4 regions of the Streptomyces sp. NBC_01723 genome follow, and region 1 is predicted to be linked to each of the others. Evidence: riboswitches for the same ligand, from Rfam matches in the RefSeq annotation. Region 1 holds a riboswitch; each other region holds the start of a gene.

What was found. A riboswitch is a leader RNA that binds a small molecule or an ion and turns the genes downstream of it on or off. The one in region 1 is predicted to bind cyclic di-AMP.
Region 2: linked by a shared signal. The riboswitch ahead of OIE75_RS15080 (transglycosylase family protein) and the one ahead of OIE75_RS35650 (M23 family metallopeptidase) in region 1 are both predicted to bind cyclic di-AMP.
Region 3: linked by a shared signal. The riboswitch ahead of OIE75_RS27755 (M23 family metallopeptidase) and the one ahead of OIE75_RS35650 (M23 family metallopeptidase) in region 1 are both predicted to bind cyclic di-AMP.
Region 4: linked by a shared signal. The riboswitch ahead of OIE75_RS17670 (M23 family metallopeptidase) and the one ahead of OIE75_RS35650 (M23 family metallopeptidase) in region 1 are both predicted to bind cyclic di-AMP.

The regions. Positions count from the first base shown of each region.
Region 1 is NZ_CP109171.1:7,614,144-7,619,036, forward strand. It holds gene OIE75_RS35635 (helix-turn-helix domain-containing protein) at 1-52, shown strand, start outside; gene OIE75_RS35640 (DUF6126 family protein) at 49-171, shown strand; gene OIE75_RS35645 (tyrosine-protein phosphatase) at 200-997, opposite strand; cyclic di-AMP (ydaO/yuaA leader) riboswitch at 1,424-1,583, shown strand; gene OIE75_RS35650 (M23 family metallopeptidase) at 1,586-2,506, shown strand; gene OIE75_RS35655 (SGNH/GDSL hydrolase family protein) at 2,712-3,497, shown strand; gene OIE75_RS35660 (TetR/AcrR family transcriptional regulator) at 3,566-4,186, opposite strand; gene OIE75_RS35665 (MBL fold metallo-hydrolase) at 4,277-4,893, shown strand, end outside.
Region 2 is NZ_CP109171.1:3,261,799-3,266,691, forward strand. It holds gene OIE75_RS15070 (FtsB family cell division protein) at 1-6, opposite strand, end outside; gene eno (phosphopyruvate hydratase) at 109-1,389, opposite strand; gene OIE75_RS15080 (transglycosylase family protein) at 1,633-2,334, opposite strand; cyclic di-AMP (ydaO/yuaA leader) riboswitch at 2,338-2,504, opposite strand; gene OIE75_RS15085 (LysM peptidoglycan-binding domain-containing protein) at 2,688-3,728, opposite strand; gene OIE75_RS15090 (cytochrome P450 family protein) at 3,871-4,893, opposite strand, start outside.
Region 3 is NZ_CP109171.1:5,986,755-5,991,647, reverse strand. It holds gene OIE75_RS27765 (FAD-dependent monooxygenase) at 1-812, shown strand, start outside; gene OIE75_RS27760 (GntR family transcriptional regulator) at 1,000-1,695, opposite strand; gene OIE75_RS27755 (M23 family metallopeptidase) at 1,896-2,660, opposite strand; cyclic di-AMP (ydaO/yuaA leader) riboswitch at 2,673-2,835, opposite strand; gene OIE75_RS27750 (M16 family metallopeptidase) at 3,027-4,415, opposite strand; gene OIE75_RS27745 (M16 family metallopeptidase) at 4,412-4,893, opposite strand, start outside.
Region 4 is NZ_CP109171.1:3,853,332-3,858,224, reverse strand. It holds gene OIE75_RS17690 (helix-turn-helix transcriptional regulator) at 1-469, shown strand, start outside; gene OIE75_RS17685 (dihydrofolate reductase family protein) at 579-1,736, shown strand; tRNA gene OIE75_RS17680 (tRNA-Met) at 1,793-1,866, shown strand; gene OIE75_RS17675 (PP2C family protein-serine/threonine phosphatase) at 2,016-3,251, shown strand; cyclic di-AMP (ydaO/yuaA leader) riboswitch at 3,476-3,632, shown strand; gene OIE75_RS17670 (M23 family metallopeptidase) at 3,643-4,680, shown strand; gene OIE75_RS17665 (aldo/keto reductase) at 4,816-4,893, shown strand, end outside.

The DNA of each region.
Region 1 (4,893 bases):
CCCGACGGCCACGCTGTGCCTCGGCCCGACGACCCCCGGGGAGATGTCGTGACGTCCATGGAGGAGAAGTTCCCGCGTGCCCTGTGGGTGCGGCTGCTCATCTACATCGCCCTGGGACACGTCTTCGGCGGCTTCCTCTACCTGCTCTTCGAGGTGGGCGCCGGCCGCTAGCGGTCGTGCGGACCGGTGCCGTACCGGATCAGTCCAGCATCCGCTCGCGCAGCCGCTCCCGGGTCGCCGGGGTGAGGTGCAGGCCCTGCTCCAGGTAGGCGTCGACGCCGCCCCAGGTCTCCTCGACGGTGTCGAAGGCGGCCGCCAGGTACTCGGCGCGGGCGTCGAACAGGGGGCTGAGCAGCTCCATGACCTCGGGGGAGTAGGCCGAGGCGGCGGAGCTGCCGCGGCGCACCTTGTAGCGGCGGTGCGTCGCGTTCGACTTGAGGTAGTCGTCGAGGACGGCATCGCGCTCGACGCCGAGCGCGAGCAGCGTGACCGCGATCGACAGGCCCGCGCGGTCCTTGCCGGCCGCGCAGTGCATCAGGGCGGGGACGCTGTCCTCGGCGAGCGCGTGCAGAACCCGGGAGTGCTCCGCCGTGCGCTCCGTGATGATCGTGCGGTAGGACGCGATCATCCGTTGGGCACCCTTGCCGTCGGCCAGGATCTCGTGCAGCTGGTGGAGGTCGCCGTCGCGGACCATCTTCCAGAACTCGGCGCCGTCGGCCGGGTCGCTCAGCGGCAGGTTCACATTGCGCACGCCCGGCAGCTCGACGTCGGGGCCTTCCAGCTTCTGGTCGGCCGCGTTGCGGAAGTCGAAGATGGTGTGCAGGCCGAGGGTGGCCAGGAAGGCGGCGTCCTCCCCGGTGGCGTGCGCCAGGTGGCCGCTGCGGAACAGCACGCCCTGCCGCACCCGTCGCCCGTCCACGGCCGGCAGTCCGCCGACGTCCCGGAAATTGCGCACACCGGTCAGCTCGGGTTCGGTCGACGGGACCTGCTGCGTCACGGGGACTCCTCCCACTCCGCCCCGCCGACGCTGCTCGGCGGCGGGCTCGCCTCGACGATACGGCATCCCCTGTCTGCGCCGATGAGTTGTCCACAGGGCATTAAGGGATGCCTCGGGCTTTCTGTCCGAATTGACGCCTTAATTCCAACTGACGCCGAAATGCGAAAGGGTGGAGAAGTGGCGCGTGAGCAGCGTCATATCCGTAACCGTGCGTCGTCCGTCATGTTCACGTAATCAAGCCGGTTTTCAAGGACGTTCACTCGAAACGCCATTCCCCGAATCGACGGAGTGTGACCGGATATACCAGTAAAGGATCAATCGGAACACCTTCCGGTGGAACTCTTCGCTTGTCCGGGTGCGTCTTGGTCCCTTACGTTCACCACCGATCCGGACGGACGCCTAATCCTGCCGCCGACCGGAGCCCACTCTCATCCACCACCCGTACCCGGCAGGAGCGGGGGACCCACAGGTACGAATGCCTGTTCCGGTTCCCGGAACGGCTTGGGGTGAAGCCGCGTTTCGGCGCGGCCGGGCATCTCCAGCCCGAACCCGACAGCTCACCTCGCAGGCGCCGGAGAGGAATTCGCCATGCCCGCGAAGGGTAAGCACCGCCGTACCAGGGCCATGCGCCTGACCCGCACCATCGCCGTCGCCGGAACCGGTGGCGCCGTGCTCGCGCTCCCCCTGATAGGGGCCGCCGGCGCCAACGCCGCCCCCGCGCACTCCGTTTCCGAGCAGTCCGTGCAGTCCGTCGCGACGACGGCGCAGAAGGCCGCCGCGAGTGGCACCGAGAAGAACTCGGACGCGCGGACCTACACCGTCAAGAGCGGCGACTACCTCTCGCGGATCGCCGATGAGCAGAACGTCGACGGCGGCTGGAAGAAGCTGTACGAGGACAACCGCGAGGCCATCGGTTCGGACCCGTCGCTGATCCACCCCGGCCTGAAGCTCTCGGTCGGCGCCAAGGCCGCCCAGTCGGAGAAGCCGGCCGCCGAGAAGCCCGCCGCCGAGAAGCCGGCGGAGGCGGAGAAGCCCGCCGCCAAGCCGGCCGAGAAGTCCACGGACGCCGAGAAGGCCTCCACCTCGGACGCCGGCACCAGCAGCGGCTACACCTCCCCCGTCGCGGGCGGCACCGTCGGTACCCCGTACCACCAGTCCGGCAGCATGTGGTCCAGCGGCTACCACACCGGCACCGACTTCGTCGTCCCGACCGGCACCCCGCTCAAGGCCGTCGGTGCGGGCACCGTCGTCTCCGCCGGCCCCGGCGGTGCGTACGGCAACCAGGTCGTCATCCAGCTCGCCGACGGCCACTACGCCCAGTACGCCCACCTCTCCTCCCTCTCCGTCTCCGCCGGCCAGTCGGTGACGGCGGGCCAGCAGGTCGGCCTCTCGGGTGCCACCGGCAACGTGACCGGTCCGCACCTGCACTTCGAGATCCGCACCACGCCGGACTACGGGTCGGACATCGACCCGGTCGCGTTCCTGCGTTCGCACGGCGTCTCTCTCTGACGCACGGCCAGGGCGCGGCCCCCACGCCACCGAAGGCCGGACCCCGATCCCCGGGTCCGGCCTTCGGTGTATTCCGCAATTGACCAAGCCTTTAGGCGTGGCCTTTCTCACCGACCGTCAACCCCTGCCTACGGTCGCGTAGGTCACATTCCAAGGTGAATCATGACCCGATGTGGCAGACGATTCGAAGAATGACAGCAGAGCAGTGATCGGGTCGTACGTGGCGCTGGGGGACAGCTTCACCGAGGGCGTCGGCGACCGCGGCCCCGACGGGGCGTTCGTCGGCTGGGCCGACCGATTCGCCGTACTGCTCGCGGACCGGCGCCCCGAGGGCGACTTCACCTACGCGAACCTCGCCGTGCGCGGCAGGCTGCTCGACCAGATCGCGGCCGAACAGGTCCCCCGAGTCGCCGAACTCGCGCCGGACCTCGTCTCGTTCGCGGCTGGCGGCAACGACATCCTCCGGCCCGGCACCGACCCCGACGAGGTGGCCGAGCGGTTCGAGCGGGCGGTGGCCGCGCTGGCCGAAGCGGCCGGCACCGTCCTCGTGACGACCGGGTTCGACACCCGCGGCGTGCCCGTGCTCAGGCATCTGCGCGGCAAGATCGCCACGTACAACGGACACGTCCGCGCCATCGCCGACCGGTACGGCTGCCCGGTGCTCGACCTCTGGTCGCTCCGCAGCGTCCAGGACCGCAGGGCGTGGGACGCCGACCGCCTGCACCTGTCCCCGGAGGGGCACACGCGGGTGGCGCTGCGCGCCGGACAGGCCCTCGGCCTGCCCGTGCCCGCCGACCCGGACCAGCCCTGGCCGCCGCTGCCCTACCGCGGTGCGCTGGACGTCCGCCGGGACGACGTGCACTGGGCACGCGAGTACCTGGTGCCGTGGATCGGACGCCGGCTGCGCGGCCAGTCCTCGGGCGACCACGTGACCGCCAAGGGGGCGCTGTCGCCGGACGACATCAAGACGCGGATCGCCTCGGTGGCGTGAGGGCGCCGTGCGGGCGGGCCGGTTGCGGAGGCCGGCTGCGGACGGGGTACGGCGAGGCCGGCGGCGGGTCAGCGGCGGGGGGCGCCCAACGCCTCCCGAGGCAGACCCAGTTCCCGGGCGAGCGCCTCGTCCGTCCACTCCCGCGCCCGGGCCCGCGACACCGTGCCCGTGTACGACGTCAGTTGCACGGCCAGCCCGTCGAGGAGCGCTGTCAGCCGCAGGGCCGCGCCCTCGGGGTCCGGGCAGGGGAACTCCCCGGCGGCCACCCCCTCGGCGATGACCTCGGCGATCGCGGCCTTCCACCGGCGGTCCAGATCCCGCGTGACGTCCCGCAGCGCGGGCTCGCGCAGCGCCGCCGCCCAGCCCTCGATCCACAGCCGCCAGCCCTTGGCCTGCCCCGTCGGGGCGTACCACCGCACGGCGGCCCGCAAGCGGCGCAGCGCCGACGTCCGGCGGCCGAGCAGTCCGTGCAGATGAGCCAGATCGTCCTCGGCGGCACGGGCGAAGGCGGCGGCGACCAGCTTCTCCTTCGTGGAGAAGTGGTAGAGCACCAACGCGTTGCTCACCCCGAGCGCGGACGCCACGTCGGCGATCCGCAGCGCCGCGACACCCCGCGCCGATATCTGCTCGACGGCCGCGCGCAGCAGCTCCTCGCGCCGCTCGGCCACACTCAACCGGACTCTCACCACGCCCCGTCCCCCCAAGCTCCGGACAAGATCAGTCGGTGTCACACGAGACGACCATAATGAGAGCCTGACCTACTCCACCTGGAGGTTACCGTGGCCGGATTCCGTTCCCCGAGCTCCGGGCTCCGTACGCCCCGGCCCGCGGCCTTCGGCGCGGACCCGACCGGTGAGCGCATGGCGCGCATCCGCAGATCGCCGCACTTCCGTGACGGCGTCTTCCAGAACCCCGGCGGCACCGCCCGGACCCGGCCCTCCGGATCGGCCCGAGAGTTCGCCAAGATCTACTTCGACCGGGAGTCCCGGCTCCGCCGCGCCCCCCGGGGCCCGATCCCGGTGCACGCCACGACCCTCGCCGACCTCGCCCGGCCGCCCGCCACCGGACTCCGACTGACCTGGATGGGGCACTCCAGCGTGCTCGCCGAGATCGACGGCCGACGGGTGCTCTTCGACCCCGTGTGGGGCGAGCGATGCTCCCCGTTCCCCTTCGCCGGGCCCAAGCGGCTGCACCCCGCCCCCGTCCCCCTGGCCGCCCTCGGCCCGGTCGACGTCGTCGTGATCTCCCACGACCACTACGACCACCTGGACATGCCCACGATCAAGGCGCTGGCCGGCACGGACACCCTGTTCGCCGTGCCGCTCGGGGTCGGCGCCCACCTCGAACACTGGGGCGTGCCCGCCGACCGGCTGCGGGAGCTGGACTGGCACGAGTC
Region 2 (4,893 bases), 4.4 Mb from region 1:
CGCCATGTCTGTCCCCGCTTCCCGTCCACACGTGCGTACGTCCCCGCACACGGTACGGGACCGAGTACGGGGACGTACGTACGACGCCGCCTACGACGGCGGCGGCGCTCAGCCCTTGAAGCGCGGGAAGGCGCTGCGGCCGGCGTACACCGCGGCGTCGTCGAGGATCTCCTCGATGCGCAGCAGCTGGTTGTACTTGGCGACGCGCTCGGAGCGGGCCGGGGCGCCGGTCTTGATCTGGCCGCAGTTGGTGGCGACGGCCAGGTCGGCGATGGTGACGTCCTCGGTCTCGCCGGAGCGGTGGGACATCATGCACTTGAAGCCGTTGCGCTGGGCCAGCTCCACGGCGTCCAGGGTCTCGGTCAGCGAACCGATCTGGTTGACCTTGACGAGCAGGGCGTTGGCCGAGTTCTCCTCGATGCCGCGGGCCAGGCGCTCCGGGTTGGTGACGAACAGGTCGTCGCCGACGAGCTGCACCTTGTCGCCGAGCTTGGCGGTGATGGTGTTCCAGCCGTCCCAGTCGTCCTCGAACAGCGGGTCCTCGATGGAGACCAGCGGGTACGCCTCGACCAGCTCGGCGTAGTACTCGGTCATCTCGGCGGCGGTGCGGTTCTTGCCCTCGAAGGCGTAGGAGCCGTCCTTGTAGAACTCGGACGCGGCGACGTCGAGCGCGAGGGCGATCTGCTCGCCGGGGGTGTAGCCGGCCTCCTTGATCGCCTCCAGGATGAGGTCGAGGGCCTCGCGGTTGGAGCCGAGGTTCGGGGCGAAGCCGCCCTCGTCGCCGAGGCCGGTGGCCAGGCCCTTGTTCTTCAGGACCTTCTTGAGCGTGTGGTAGACCTCGGCGCCCCAGCGCAGGGCCTCGGAGAAGGACTCCGCGCCGATCGGGGCGATCATGAACTCCTGGATGTCCACGTTGGAGTCGGCGTGCGAGCCGCCGTTCAGGATGTTCATCATCGGCACCGGCAGCAGGTGCGCGTTGGGGCCGCCCAGGTAGCGGAAGAGCGGCAGGTCGCTGGCCTCGGAGGCGGCGTGGGCGACGGCGAGGGAGACGCCGAGGATGGCGTTGGCGCCGAGCGAGCCCTTGTTGTCGGTGGCGTCCAGGTCGAACATGGCCTGGTCGATCAGGCGCTGCTCGGTGGCGTCGTACCCGACCAGCTCCGGGCCGATCTGCTCGATGACGGCGAGGACGGCCTTCTCGACGCCCTTGCCGAGGTAACGGCCCGGGTCGCCGTCACGGAGTTCGATGGCCTCGAAGGCACCGGTGGAGGCGCCGGACGGAACGGCGGCACGACCCGTGCTGCCGTCGTCGAGGCCGACCTCGACCTCGACCGTGGGGTTGCCTCGGGAGTCCAGGATTTCCCGGGCTACGACGACGTCGATGGACGGCACGAGCATCTCCTTCTTCAATGTGACGCTTCGGTGTGACGCGCGGGTCCGCAGGACCGCGTCGGCTCTGCGGGACCGAGCCTAACCGGCTCCGGGCGATCGGCCAGCCGATCGCCCACCCGCTGGACAGAACCGAGAGTAAATTGTTTCCGAACGGAACAAAGAGGGCTGGGCGACGGGCGCAAAAATCCCGCCCCGGTGCGCACGGGGAACACGCACCGGGGCGGGAATCGCGACAGGAGCCGCTTACTTCAGGTGCAGCTGCTGACCCGGGAAGATCAGGTCGGCCTCGTCGACGATGTCGTCGTTCAGCTTGAACAGCTTCTCCCAGCCGCCCTTGACCTCGTGCTTCTCGGCGATGGAGCTGAGGGTGTCACCCTTGACGACCTTGTACTCGCCGTCACCCTTCTCGACCTTCTTGCCGGTGGGGGTGGTGACCGTCTTCTCCTCGGCCTTCTTCTCGGCCTTCGGCTCGGCGGCCGGGCGCTCGTCGGAGCGGGACGCCTTCTGCTCGGTGGAGCGGTCGGCGGTGGAGCCGCTGTCCTGGCTCTCGCCGGAGCCGCCGCCGGTGTTCGCGGCGTTCGAGAGGCCGGTGCCGCAGACCGGCCAGGCACCCTTGCCCTGGCCCGCGAGCACCTTCTCGGCGATCTCGATCTGCTGCGCCTTGCTGGCCTGGTCGGCGGTGGCGGCGTACTGGGTACCGCCGTAGCCGGCCCAGGTGGACGCGGAGAACTGGAGGCCGCCGTAGTAGCCGTTGCCGGTGTTGATGGACCAGTTGCCACCGGACTCGCACTGGGCGACGGCGTCCCACTCGGAGGTGGTGGCGGCGGAGGCGTTGCCGGCCGCCATCAGCGGGGCGGCGACGGCGGCACCGGTCACGCCGGCGACGGCGATGACGCGAGTGGCCTTGGACGGACGACGGTGCTTGCCCTTGCCGGAAAACAGCATGGTTGATCCCCTCACCGACGCCTGCGAGGTGAGCTGTCGGGTTCGGGCCGGTTGAGTTGCCCGGCCGGGTTCCTCGCGGAACTCGGCTCCACCCCTAGCCGCTCCGGCAGAACTGCCCGGTGCGGCACTTACCTTGGGTCCCCCGCTCCTGCCTTCGGCGCTTTACGCGACGACTGTTCCCGTACGGCCGCTGGCAGGATTCGGCGTTGCGGCTGTCGGGGCCCGCGGTGGCGAGCGGTCATGACCGTAGACACGCGCTCCGCGGATTTTCAAAGACGATCACGGCTTCTGAGACCTATCTCTCACGAGATCCAAAACGGACATAGAGTCTCTAACCGTGACGTGAACTCCCCCTACTTTTCGCCCGATTCGCCCGTGACCGTGAGCGTCTGACCGGGCAGGATGCGGTCGGGGTCCTGGCCGACGACCCGCTCGTTGTCGGAGTAGAGCGCACGCCATCCGCCGTCGACACCAAAGGAGTCGGCGATGGCCCAGAGATTGTCCCCGGAGCGGACGATGTACGAGCCGTCGTCGGCGTCGCCCGACCCTCCGTCACGCGAGGCGTGCCGGCCCGAGGTGCTGTCGGTGAGGCCCTTCCAGCGCCCGCCCTCGTCCGCACTGTCGCCGCGGTGCTTGCCCGAGCCGGACGAGCGGTCGGCGGCCTCCGGTTCGTCGGTGGCGCGGCGGTCACTTTCAGGCGATGTGCCCGTCTTGGCGGATTGATCCTTGCCGCCGGACGAGTCGTCAGAGGAATCCGACCCGGAGGACGGAGAAGACGACGAAGGGGACGAAGCGGACGCGCCGGGAGTCGGCGCGGTCTCCTTCTCCGAACCCGACGGCGACGACGCGTCGGACGACTCGGATGATTCGGACGACTCGGGCGAGTCCGACGCCTTGGGCGAACCCGTCGGCTCGGGCGTCTTGGACCCGGCGGCCGATCCGGCGGGGTCGGGGGTGTCCGACGTCTTCGGGGCCTGCGAACCCTCCGACGCGCCGTCACCCGTCGGGGCGGTGGCGCCCGGGGGGTTGCCGAGACCCGCGAGCAGCCCGCAGGTCGGCCAGGCCGCGATGCCCTGGTCCGCGTACAGCTTCTCGGCGATTCTTATCTGCTGGGAGCGACTGGCCTGGTCGGCGCTGGCCGCGTACTCCAGACCGCCGTACCGCTCCCACGCCTCCTGGGGGAGCTGGAGGCCGCCGTAGTAGCCGTTGCCGACGTTCTGGCTCCAGGCGCCGCCGGTCTCGCACTCGGCGACCTGGTCCCAGTTCGCCCCGGCCGCGTGGGCGCCGGTGGCGCCGAGCAGCGGGATGGCGATGGCGGAGCCGGTCACTCCGGCGGCGACGACCAGTGCGGGAGCCTGGCGGGGGCGGCGGTGACGACCGTTCCCGGAGAGCATGCGACGACCTTTCACAGACGACGGGGACCGTGCGGCGGGTGATGCTCGTCGCCACACTGGTTCGTGAACGTATAGGCAGATGATCGCTTGTCACAAGTTCATGCCGCACAGATCACGTGAAGATCACAGAGTTGAGGGCGTGTCACGTTTGCCTTGACGACGCACCGTTGCCGAGTGCTGACGCGGACGGCGTGAACGAGACGGGCAAAGTGCGCAGACCCCGCATGATGAGCCCGCCGCGCCAGCGCAGTTCGCCCGGGTCGGCGGCGAGGCGCAGGTCGGGGAGGCGGGTGAGGAGCGTGGCGAGCGCGGTCTGCCCCTCCAGCCGGGCGAGCGGGGCGCCGAGGCAGTAGTGGATGCCGTGGCCGTACCCGAGGTGCTGGCTGTCGCGGCGGGCCAGGTCCAGGGTGTCCGGGTCGGCGAAGCGCTCCGGGTCCCGGTCGGCGGCGGCCAGGACGACGAGGACGGGATCGCCCGCCGCGATCTCCTGACCGCCGAAGGTGAGCGGCTCGGTGGCGAAGCGCCAGGTGGCCAGCTCCACCGGGCCGTCGTAGCGGAGCAGTTCCTCCACGCCGGTCTCCAGCAGGCCGCGTTCGCCGGCCGCGAGGGAGGACTGGAGGCGGGCGCGCTGCTCGGGGTGGGTGAGCAGGGCGTAGGTCCCGTTGCCCACCAGATTGACCGTGGTCTCGAAACCCGCGAAGAGAAGGATGAAGGCCATCGCCGCGGCCTCGTTCTCCGTGAGGTGCTCGCCGTGGTCGGAGGCGCGGATGAGACCCGAGATGAGGTCCTCGCCGGGGCCGGGCTCGGGCGGCAGCGCGGCGCGTTTGCGGTGGATGAGGTCGGCGAGGTAGCCCCGCATCTTCTTGACCGACCGCGCCACACCGCCGCGTGGGCCCCCTCCGTGACGGATCATCATGCCCGCCCAGTCCCGGAAGTCGTCCTGGTCCTCGCGGGGTACGCCGAGCAGGTCGCAGATGGCGTAGATGGGCAGCGGGAAGGCGAAGTCGTGGATCAGGTCGGCGGAGCCGTCGGCCGCGAACCGGTCGATGAGGTCGTCGGCCAGCTCCTGCACCCGGGGTGCGAACTCGGCGACCCGGCGAGGGGTGAACGCCTTGCTGACCAGTCGGCGCAGCCGGGTGTGGTCCGGCGGGTCGATGTTCAGCAG
Region 3 (4,893 bases), 1.6 Mb from region 1:
TCGACGACTCCGTCGACACCCTCGACCAGACCGGGCACGGGGTCGACGTCACCTTCCGCGGTGGCGGCAGCCGCACCTTCGACCTGGTGTTCGGCGCGGACGGCATGCACTCACGTACCCGGGAGATGCTCTTCGGTCCCGAGGAGCGGTTCCACCGGTACCTCGGCTACTGCTTCGCCGTGTTCACCATGCGCAACACCTTCGGCCTCTCCCACGAGACGGTCATGTGGAACACGCCGGGCCGGGCCGCCGCCCTCTACGCCGTGGGGGACGACGACGAAGTGCACGCCTTCCTGAACTTCGCCCGGCCGGAGCCGCCCGTCGACGCCTTCGGCAGCCCGGACGCCCAACGGGACCTGCTCGCCGAGGTCTTCGCCGACGCAGGCTGGGAGGTCCCGGGCATCCTTGCCGCCCTCCACGACGCGGACGACGTGTTCTTCGACGCGGTGGGCCAGATCCGCATGCCCCGCTGGTCCCGCGGCCGGATCGCGCTGCTGGGCGACGCCGCCTACGCGCCCTCGTTCCTCACCGGGCAGGGCACCAGCCTCGCCCTCGTCGGCGCCTACATGCTGGCCGGTTCCCTGGCCGACCGGGACCACGCCGCGGGCTTCGCCGCCTACGAGAGCGGCACCCGTGACTTCGTGACCCTGAACCAGAACCTGGTCGGCCAGGGCGGCGCCACCCTCTTCCCGACCACCGCGCGGGCCCTGGACCAGCGCAACGACCGGCTGCGCGGCCTCAGCGCCATGCCCGCACCGGAGCCCCGCCCGGCCCATTCGGCCCTCACGCTGCCCGCCTTCGGCGACCGCTGACTCCGCTCGGTTCTCGCGGCGCCGTTGCCCGAGCGGAAGGCACCCGGTCACCCCGAATACCCCGCCGGGGTGACCGGGTGCCTTTTTGTCGCACCGTTCCGCTGCCCGTATTTCCGCCCGACGGCAGAAATACGGGCAGGCTAAAAAAGCCCCTCGAATTTCCTGCTCTTTGTATACGGGACCCGTGTTAATGTCGCAGGCTCGCCGTGTTTACGGGACGTTGCGAGTTCCTCACACGCTCCGTTCTGCCTCCGCCGGAGGCGAATCGCAGGCGGTGCCCCGGCGCCGACCGCTCGGCGTGCAGCGCCATGAGCGCCCGCGCGCGGTCGCCGTCGCCCCGGGCCACCGCGTCGAGGATCGCGCCGTGCTCGGCCCAGTACTCCACCGGCCCGGCCGGCGCCTCCACGTCGTACATCCAGGCGATCTTGTGGCGCAGCTGGGTCAGCAGCGCCGTCAGGGAGGGGCTGCCGGCGGCCTGCGCGAGCGTCTCGTGGAACCAGCCGCCCAGGGAGCGCAGATCCTCGCCGCTGCCCTGCCTGGCGCGTTCCTGCCCCAGGCGGACCAGGCCGCGCAACACCTTGAGGTGGGCGTCGGTCCGGCGGCGGGCGGCCCGGGCGGCGCCGAGGGGCTCCAGGAGCGTACGGGTCTCCAGCAGATCGGCGGCCTCCTGCTCTGTCGGTTCCGCGACGCAAGCGCCCGCGTGCCGCCGGGTCACCACGAAGCCCTCGGCCTCCAGCGTGCGCAGGGCCTCGCGGACGGGGACGCGGGAGACGCCGTAGCGGCGGGCGAGGAGTTCCTCGGTGAGCCGGACCCCGCGCACGTGGACGCCGGCGACGATGTCGTCCCGGATCGCCGTGCACACCGAATGCGCCGGAATACGCATGACCGACCTCCGCCTTAATCCCCGTGAAACGTCGATGATTGACGTTTCCAGCGACTCTAGGCCAATCAAGAGGATATTCCGACGGCGGAGCGGATTTCATGGATGTTTTTTGGCCTACTACGGGCGGCCGCGCGCCGAGGAAAGCCGAAAGCCCCGGCTCGGACGGCCGGGGCTTTCGGGTGGTGTCGCGGGGTCCGCCGTCAGACGTTCACGCCGTGCGAGCGGAGGTAGGCGACGGGGTCCATGTCCGAGCCGTACTCGGGGCTCGTACGGGCCTCGAAGTGCAGGTGGGGCCCGGTGACGTTGCCGGTGGCGCCGGAGAGGCCGATCTGCTGGCCGGGGTCGACCGACTGGCCGACGGAGACGCCGATGGACGACAGGTGCCCGTACTGCGTGTAGGTGCCGTCGTGCATCTTGATCACGACCTGGTTGCCGTACGCCCCGCCCCAGCCGGCCTCGACGACGGTGCCGACGCCGACCGCGTGCACGGTCGTACCGCTGGAGGCGTGGAAGTCGATGCCGGTGTGGCTGCCGGAGGACCACAGGGAGCTGCCCGCCTGGTACGCGGTGGAGACGTAGGACGCGGTGATCGGCGGGACGAAGGTGTTGAGGCGCTTGCGCTCCGCCTCCCGCGCGGCGCGCTCCTTGGCCTCGCGTGCCTCCTTGGCCGCCTCGGCGGCCCGCTCGCGCGCGGCCTCCTGGGCCGCCTCACGGGCGGCGGCGTCCGCGGCGGCCTGCCGCTGTGCGAGGGCCTGGGCGTCGATCTCCTCGGCCAGGGAGTCGCCGATGGTGATGACCGGGGTGATTCCGCTCCGCTCCACCTCGGGCTCGGCGGCGAGCGCCGGAGCCGCGAGGGTGCCGACGACGCCGGTGGTGGCGAGGGCCGCGACACCCGCCGCGCGGGCGGTACTGCGATGCATCCTGCTGGGACGCCGGTGCTTCCCGGTGGCGCGCGTGAACGCCATGTAGAGGCTGGTCCTTTCCTTCCCTCTCGCCTACCGGGTTAGCTGACGGGTTCGGAGGTGGAAGGTCTCCTACGGACCCCCTCGCTGCGCGCGGGCGTCCGATTCACCCCAGGGACTACGGTGGGTCCCCGGCTCCCCTGGCTCGCGCCGTACGGGGACTCGGCGATGACTGTCCGGTGCCGCGGGTGCGGCGCACTGCCTGACGAACAGCCCGGACGACGCTAAACGCGGCTGTCTTCAATCCTCAAACGCAACAGCGTTTTTGTAGCGCATGCCACAGGGCAGACGGGCAGCCTCTCCCTCAATTCGGACAAACGGCGGCCCCGGTGACACTCCGGTCACCGGGGCCGCCCTCCGCGCGTACCGCTACTCGGCCGCCACCACCGTGACTTCACCGATACCGAGGGCCTCGACGGGCTCCTTGATCTGCGCGGCGTCACCGACGAGGACGGTCACCAGCCGGTCGACCGGGAAGGCGTTCACGACCGCCGCCGTGGCCTCCACGGTGCCCGTGGCGGCCAGTTGACGGTAGAGCGTCGCCTGGTAGTCGTCGGGCAGGTGCTGCTCGACCTGGTCGGCCAGGGTGCTCGCCACGGCCGCGGCCGTCTCGTACTTCAGCGGCGCCACACCCACCAGGTTCTGCACGGCCACGTCGCGCTCGGGGTCGGTGAGCCCTTCCGCGGCGAGCTTGCGCAGCACCGTCCACAGGTCCTCCAGGGCGGGACCGGTGTTCGGGGTGTCGACGGAGCCGCTGATGGCGAGCATGGCGGCGCCGGTGCCGTCCGGCGCGGACCGCAGCACCTGCCCGAACGCCCGGACGCCGTAGGTGTAGCCCTTCTCCTCGCGCAGGACGCGGTCCAGGCGGGAGGTGAGGGTGCCGCCGAGGCAGTAGGTGCCGAGCACCTGTGCGGGCCACACGCGGTCGTGCCGGTCGGACCCGGTGCGGCCGATCAGCAACTGCGTCTGAACGGCGCCGGGCCGGTCCACGATGACGACGCGGCCCCGGTCGTCGGCGGTCACCGGCGGCACGGGACGGGGTTCGGCGGCGGAGCCGGTCCACGCGCCCAGGGTCTCGCCCAGCAGCGCGTCCAGGTCCAGGCCGGTGAGGTCGCCGACGACCACGGCGGTGGCCGTGGCGGGGCGGACGTGCTTCTCGTAGAAGGCGCGTACGGAGCCGGAGTCGATGGCCTCGACCGTCTCCTCGGTGCCCTGGCGCGGGCGCGACATGCGGCTCCCGGCCGGGAACAGCTCCTTGGAGAGCTCCTTGGCCGCGCGGCGGGCCGGGTTGGCCAGCTCGTGCGGGATCTCGTCGAGGCGGTTGCGGACCAGCCGTTCGACCTCGCTGTCCGCGAAGGCGGGTGCCCTCAGGGCGTCGGCGACGAGGCCGAGCGCCTTGGCGAGGCGCGAGGCGGGCACCTCCAGGCTGAGCCGGACGCCGGGGTGGTCGGCGTGCGCGTCGAGGGTGGCACCGCAGCGCTCCAGCTCGGCGGCGAACTCCTCGGCGGAGTGCTTGTCGGTGCCCTCGGAGAAGGCGCGCGCCATGATCGTGGCGACACCGTCGAGGCCGGCCGGCTCGGCGTCCAGGGGCGCGTCGAGGAGCACCTCGACGGCGACGACCTGCTGGCCGGGGCGGTGGCAGCGCAGTACCGTCAGCCCGTTGTCCAGGCTGCCGCGGCCGGGAGCGGGGAACGCCCACGGCTTGGGCTCGCCGGCCTGCGGCTGGGCGTGGAAGTCCATGGTGGCGAGGTCGGTCACTTGGCCGCCTCCTCGTTCTCGTCGGTGGCGTCGTTCTCGGCGGTGGGGGCGGTCGGCTCGTAGACGAGCACCGCGCGGTTGTCGGGGCGCAGGCGGGCCTTGGCGACCTCCTGGACTTCCGCCGCCGTCACCTCGAGCACCCGCTGCACGGCGGTGAGGGCGAGCTGCGGGTCGCCGAACAGCACGGCGTACCGGCACAGTTCGTCGGCGCGGCCGGCGACCGTGCCCAGCCGGTCCAGCCACTCGCGCTCCAGCTGGGCCTGGGCACGCTCCATCTCCTCGGCGGTGGGGCCCTCCTCGGCGAACCGGGCCAGCTCCTCGTCGATGGCGGCCTCGATGACCGGCACCTCGACGTCACCGGACGTCTTCACGTCGAGCCACCCCAGGGAGGGCGCCCCGGCGAGCCGCAGCAGGCCGAACCCGGCGGCGACGGCCGTACGGTCGCGCCGCACCAGCCGGTTGTACAGGCGGGAGGACT
Region 4 (4,893 bases), 3.8 Mb from region 1:
CCGCCTTGCCGGGCTCCTCTTCGGCCGGCCGCTGCCGGGCCTGAACACCGCCCGGCACATCTTCCTGGAGGAGGCCGAGCGGGGCCTCTACGCGGACTGGGAGAACTGCACCCTCGACGCGGTCGGGCACTTGCGCCTGGCCGCAGGCAAGTTCCCGGACGATCCCCGCCTGGCCTCGCTCATCGGCGAGTTGGCGATGGGCAGCGAGCGCTTCCGCCGCCTCTGGGCCCGCGCGGACGTCTGCGCCCGCACGCATGGACGCAAGGCATACCGGCACCCGCTGGTCGGACTGCTGGAACTGCACCAGGAGAACTTCGCGATGCCGGACGCGTCGGGCATGGAGCTGCTGGTGCTGTCCGCGGCCCCCGGCAGCCCCACCGAGGACGGGCTGCGCCTGCTCGCGGGCCTGGGCGCGGACGGCGACGACGCGCATCCTTCGGTGAACGCCCCCAGGTCCGCGAGTAACTGAACGACGCCGGCGTGGGACGGCTACCGTGACGGCGAGTACGGCCCCGGCGGGAACGGCCCGCGGGGCGGTTCCGCGACCGGGGCCGAAGCACGAAGGAGCACGTCCGGACATGACCGCCCACGAGAGGGCCGGCAGGCCCCTCCCCTACGTCCTTCTCTCCGCCGCCGTCTCCCTCGACGGCTGTCTGGACGACACCGGGCCCGACCGGCTCCTGCTGTCCAGCCCCGCCGACTTCGAGCGGGTCGACGAGGTGCGGGCCTCGGTGGACGCGATCCTGGTCGGCGCCGGGACGATCCGGGCCGACAATCCGCGGCTGCTGGTGAACTCCGCCGAGCGGCGGGCGGCGCGGGTGGCGGACGGCAGGGCCGAGTACCCGCTCAAGGTCACCGTCAGCGGCAGCGGTGAACTCGACCCGGCGGCGCGGTTCTGGCACACCGGTGGGGAGAAGGTGCTGCTGACCACGGACGAGGGGGCCGGACGGGCCCGGGCACTGGGGATCGCCGGCGATGTCGTCGTCCCGCTCGGCGACTCGCTCCACTGGCGGGCGGTGCTCGAGTACCTGTACGACCGGCGCGGGGTGCGGCGGCTCATGGTGGAGGGGGGCGGGACCGTCCACACCCAGCTGCTCCAGCAGGAACTCGCCGACGAGCTGCAGCTCGTACTCGCGCCCCTGCTCGTCGGTGACCCGGCCGCGCCCCGGCTCTTCGGGCCCGGCGCCTACCAGGGCGGGCGGCTGCGGCTGGTGGAGTCGCGGCGGATCGAGGACGTCGTGCTGATGCGGTACCTGCCGACCGCACCCGGCACCGGCGACCGCGTGAGCGCCGCCGACCGGCACTGGCTGGCGCTCGCCTGCGAGCTGGCGGAGCTGTGCCCGCCGTCCCGGACGGCGTTCAGCGTGGGGGCGGTCGTGGTCGCCGCCGACGGGAGCGAGCTGGCGCGGGGGTACTCGCGGGAGGGCGGCGACGCCGTCGTGCACGCCGAGGAGGCCGCGCTCGCCAAGGTCGACCGCTCCGATCCGCGGCTCGCGGGTGCCACCGTGTACAGCAGCCTGGAGCCCTGTGCGCGCCGCGCCTCCAGGCCCGCGCCCTGCGCCCGGCTGATCCTCGACGCCGGGGTGCGTCGCGTGGTCACGGCCTGGCGGGAGCCGGACACCTTCGTGCCGGGGGCGGACGGCGGCGGGGTGCTCGCCGCCGGGGGCGCCGTCGTCGTCGTACTGCCGGAGTACGAAGGGCGGGCGAAGGCGCCCAACCGCCACCTGGCGGGATAGAGGGATACCGATGTGCATTCGGCCCCCGGGATGACGTACAGTGGTGAACACAACGACGCGGGGTGGAGCAGCTCGGTAGCTCGCTGGGCTCATAACCCAGAGGTCGCAGGTTCAAATCCTGTCCCCGCTACTGAAGGCCGAGGGCCGGAATCCGAAAGGGTTCCGGCCCTCGGTGCGTTCACCCGCTCGGCCCTCACCACTCGCCGCCCACCCCCGTCGCGGGAAACCTGGAGTACGGCACGGCAAGCGGCGCGGACAGGGGGCGGCGGGAGACCAGTGGTGCGGGCAGGCGATGTGGAGGACGAGGGAGCGTACGCCAGAGCCGGCGGCCGGCTCCCCGGCGATCCCGTGCCCGACCCGGGCCTCGGGGGCGAGATGGCGCCCGTGCCGCCCGCCGGGCAGCCGAGGCCGTGGCGCACGTCCTACGGCCGCACCCTCGCGCGCTCGCTCCCCGTACTGCTGATCGTCGTCGCCGTCCTGTACGACATCTTCACCCCGCGCTACTTCACCGCCGGTCCCCTCTACACCGCCGCGCCGCTGGTCGCCGCCCCGATCTACTCCCGGCGGGGCACCGCGCTCACCGGGATCGCCGTGGTCGCCTCGGTCATCGGGCTGCAGCTCGGCAAGGGCGTCATCCACTACGTCGACTCCCTCACCGAGCTGATCACCATCGCGACGGTCGCCGCGCTCGCCGTCTTCGTCAACGCCTTCGTCCGCCGCACCGACGAGCGCCTCGCCATCGCCCGGGAGATCGCCGAGGCCGCCCAGCGCGCCGTACTGCCCGAGCCGGCCGAGCGGATCGCCGGCTTCGAGATCGCCGCCTGCTACGAGGCCGCGCAGGCCGGCGCCTTCATCGGCGGTGACCTGTACGCGGTGCAGGACAGTGCGCGCGGCGTCCGGCTCATCGTGGGGGACGTGCGGGGCAAGGGCATGGGAGCGGTGGCCGCCGTCGCCGTGGTGATCGGCGCCTTCCGGGAGGCCGCCGAACAGGAGGCGACGCTGGAGGCGGTGGCACAGCGCCTGGAGCGGGCGCTGGCCCGCGAGGGCACCCGGCGCGAGGGACTGGACGCCTTCGAGGGCTTCACCACCGCCGTCCTCGCCGAACTCCCGCACGGCGCCGGGACCGTACGCATCGTCAACCGCGGGCATCCGCCGCCCCTGCTGCTCCACGGCGACGGCACCCTGGGGCCGCTGCCCGCCCGGGAGTCGGCGCTGCCGCTCGGCATGGGCGAGCTGGGTGTGTGGCCCGACCGCGCGGAGGAGACGGCCTTCCCCGGTGGGGCCACGCTGCTGCTGTACACCGACGGACTGTCGGAAGCCCGGGACGAGCGGGGGGAGTTCTACGATCCGTACGCGCGGCTGTCCGGTCGCGTCTTCCGTCATCCGGCGAAGCTGCTCGAAACCCTCGCCCGCGACGTGCGCCGCCACTCAGGGGGCGGGATGGCGGACGACATGGCGCTGCTCGCCGTACGGCGGCCACGGCGCGGCGACCATGATCATTGTCACGAGCCGTGACGGGGTGGCATCCCTCCGCATAACAACTGACGTACCGTCAGAAAGAAATGCCGTGAAGGGGAATACCGAGGCGCGGTCAACTCGCCCGGTTTTCACCGATCCTGAGGTGTACGTCCCGGCTGTCTTCGTTAACGATCAAGAGGAACAGCTTGGAATCCGGCCCCCGGGTCTATTAACGTTCGATAACGCAGCGCGGTCGTCCCAGCCGTCACAGAAGGCGGCTCCGTGCGCACGCGCCGAATCCCGCAAGGGAACCGGGGAACCACCACATTGGGGTGAATCGGGCGTTTGACGCCGTGGCAACACGGCTGCATGCGCGCGTAGGAGACCTTCCTGCTCCGAACCCGTCAGCTAACCCGGTAGGCGAAAGGAAGGAAAGGAGTACGCCCACGTGGCGTCCAACCGGCCTGCCCCCGAGGCCCCGTTCGTGCCCAGTCGGCACGACACCGACACCTTCGGCTACGAGAACTACCGCACCGAAGAGGGTCCTTGGGAGGAGTGGAATCCCACCGAGGACTCCATCCGCCCCGTACGCGGCCGGCACCGCGTCGCCAAGCAGCGTGGCGGGCTCGCCCGCAGCTCCACCGTCCTCGGCGTCGGTGTCATAGCCGCCGTCGGTGCGGGCGGCATGGCCAGCGCGCAGACCGGCAAGCCGCCGGTGTCGATCTCCATGCCGGACCTGCCCAACGTCGGCTCGCTCATCTCCGACGACGCACCGCAGCCGGAGGGCTCCAGCACCCCGCTCAGCGGCATCGGCGTGACCGCCGCCGCCGACACCGCGGAGGGCACCGACACCGCCGGCGCCGGTGAGTCCCTGCGGGCCCGGATCATGGCGCAGGCCGAGCAGCAGCAGGCCCAGGTCGAGACCAAGGCCGCCGCCGAGGCCGCCGCGGCCGCCGAGAAGAAGGCCGCGGAAGCCGCCGCCAAGGCGGAGAAGGAGGCCGAGGCCAAGGCCGCCGCCGCCAAGAAGAAGGCGGAGGAGGAGGCCGCGAAGAAGGCCGAGGCCGAGCGCCTGGCCAAGCTGGCCATGCAGTTCACGCTGCCGACCTCCTCGTACACGATCTCCTCGACCTTCGGTCAGGCCGGCGCCTACTGGTCCTCCGGCCACCACACCGGCCTCGACTTCGCCGCACCCACGGGCACGCTGCTCAAGGCCGTGCACAGCGGCACCATCACGTCGGCCGGCTGGGACGGGTCGTACGGCTACAAGACCGTGCTCACCCTGGATGACGGCACCGAGATCTGGTACGCCCACCAGTCCTCGATCAGCGTCAGCGTCGGTCAGGAGGTCACCACCGGTGACGTCATCGGCCGCGTCGGCGCCACCGGCAACGTCACCGGCGCCCACCTCCACATGGAGGTCCACGCCGACGGCGGCTCCGGCATCGACCCGATGGCCTGGCTGCAGAGTAAGGGCCTCACACCCTGAGCCACCGGCCCATCCGCTTCCCCGCTGGTCCCCGGCGGTCCTGACGGCAACCCCCCGACGTCAGGGCTGCCGGTTTGCGGGGTTTTTGCGTCCGTGCCGGAATGACCTGATCCGGTGCGTTCGTTGACGCCCTACATGACTTCTCTGCGCAAGCTCGGCTCCTCCGACCTGGAGGTCTTCCCCCTCGCCCTCGGCGGCAACGTCTTCGGCTGG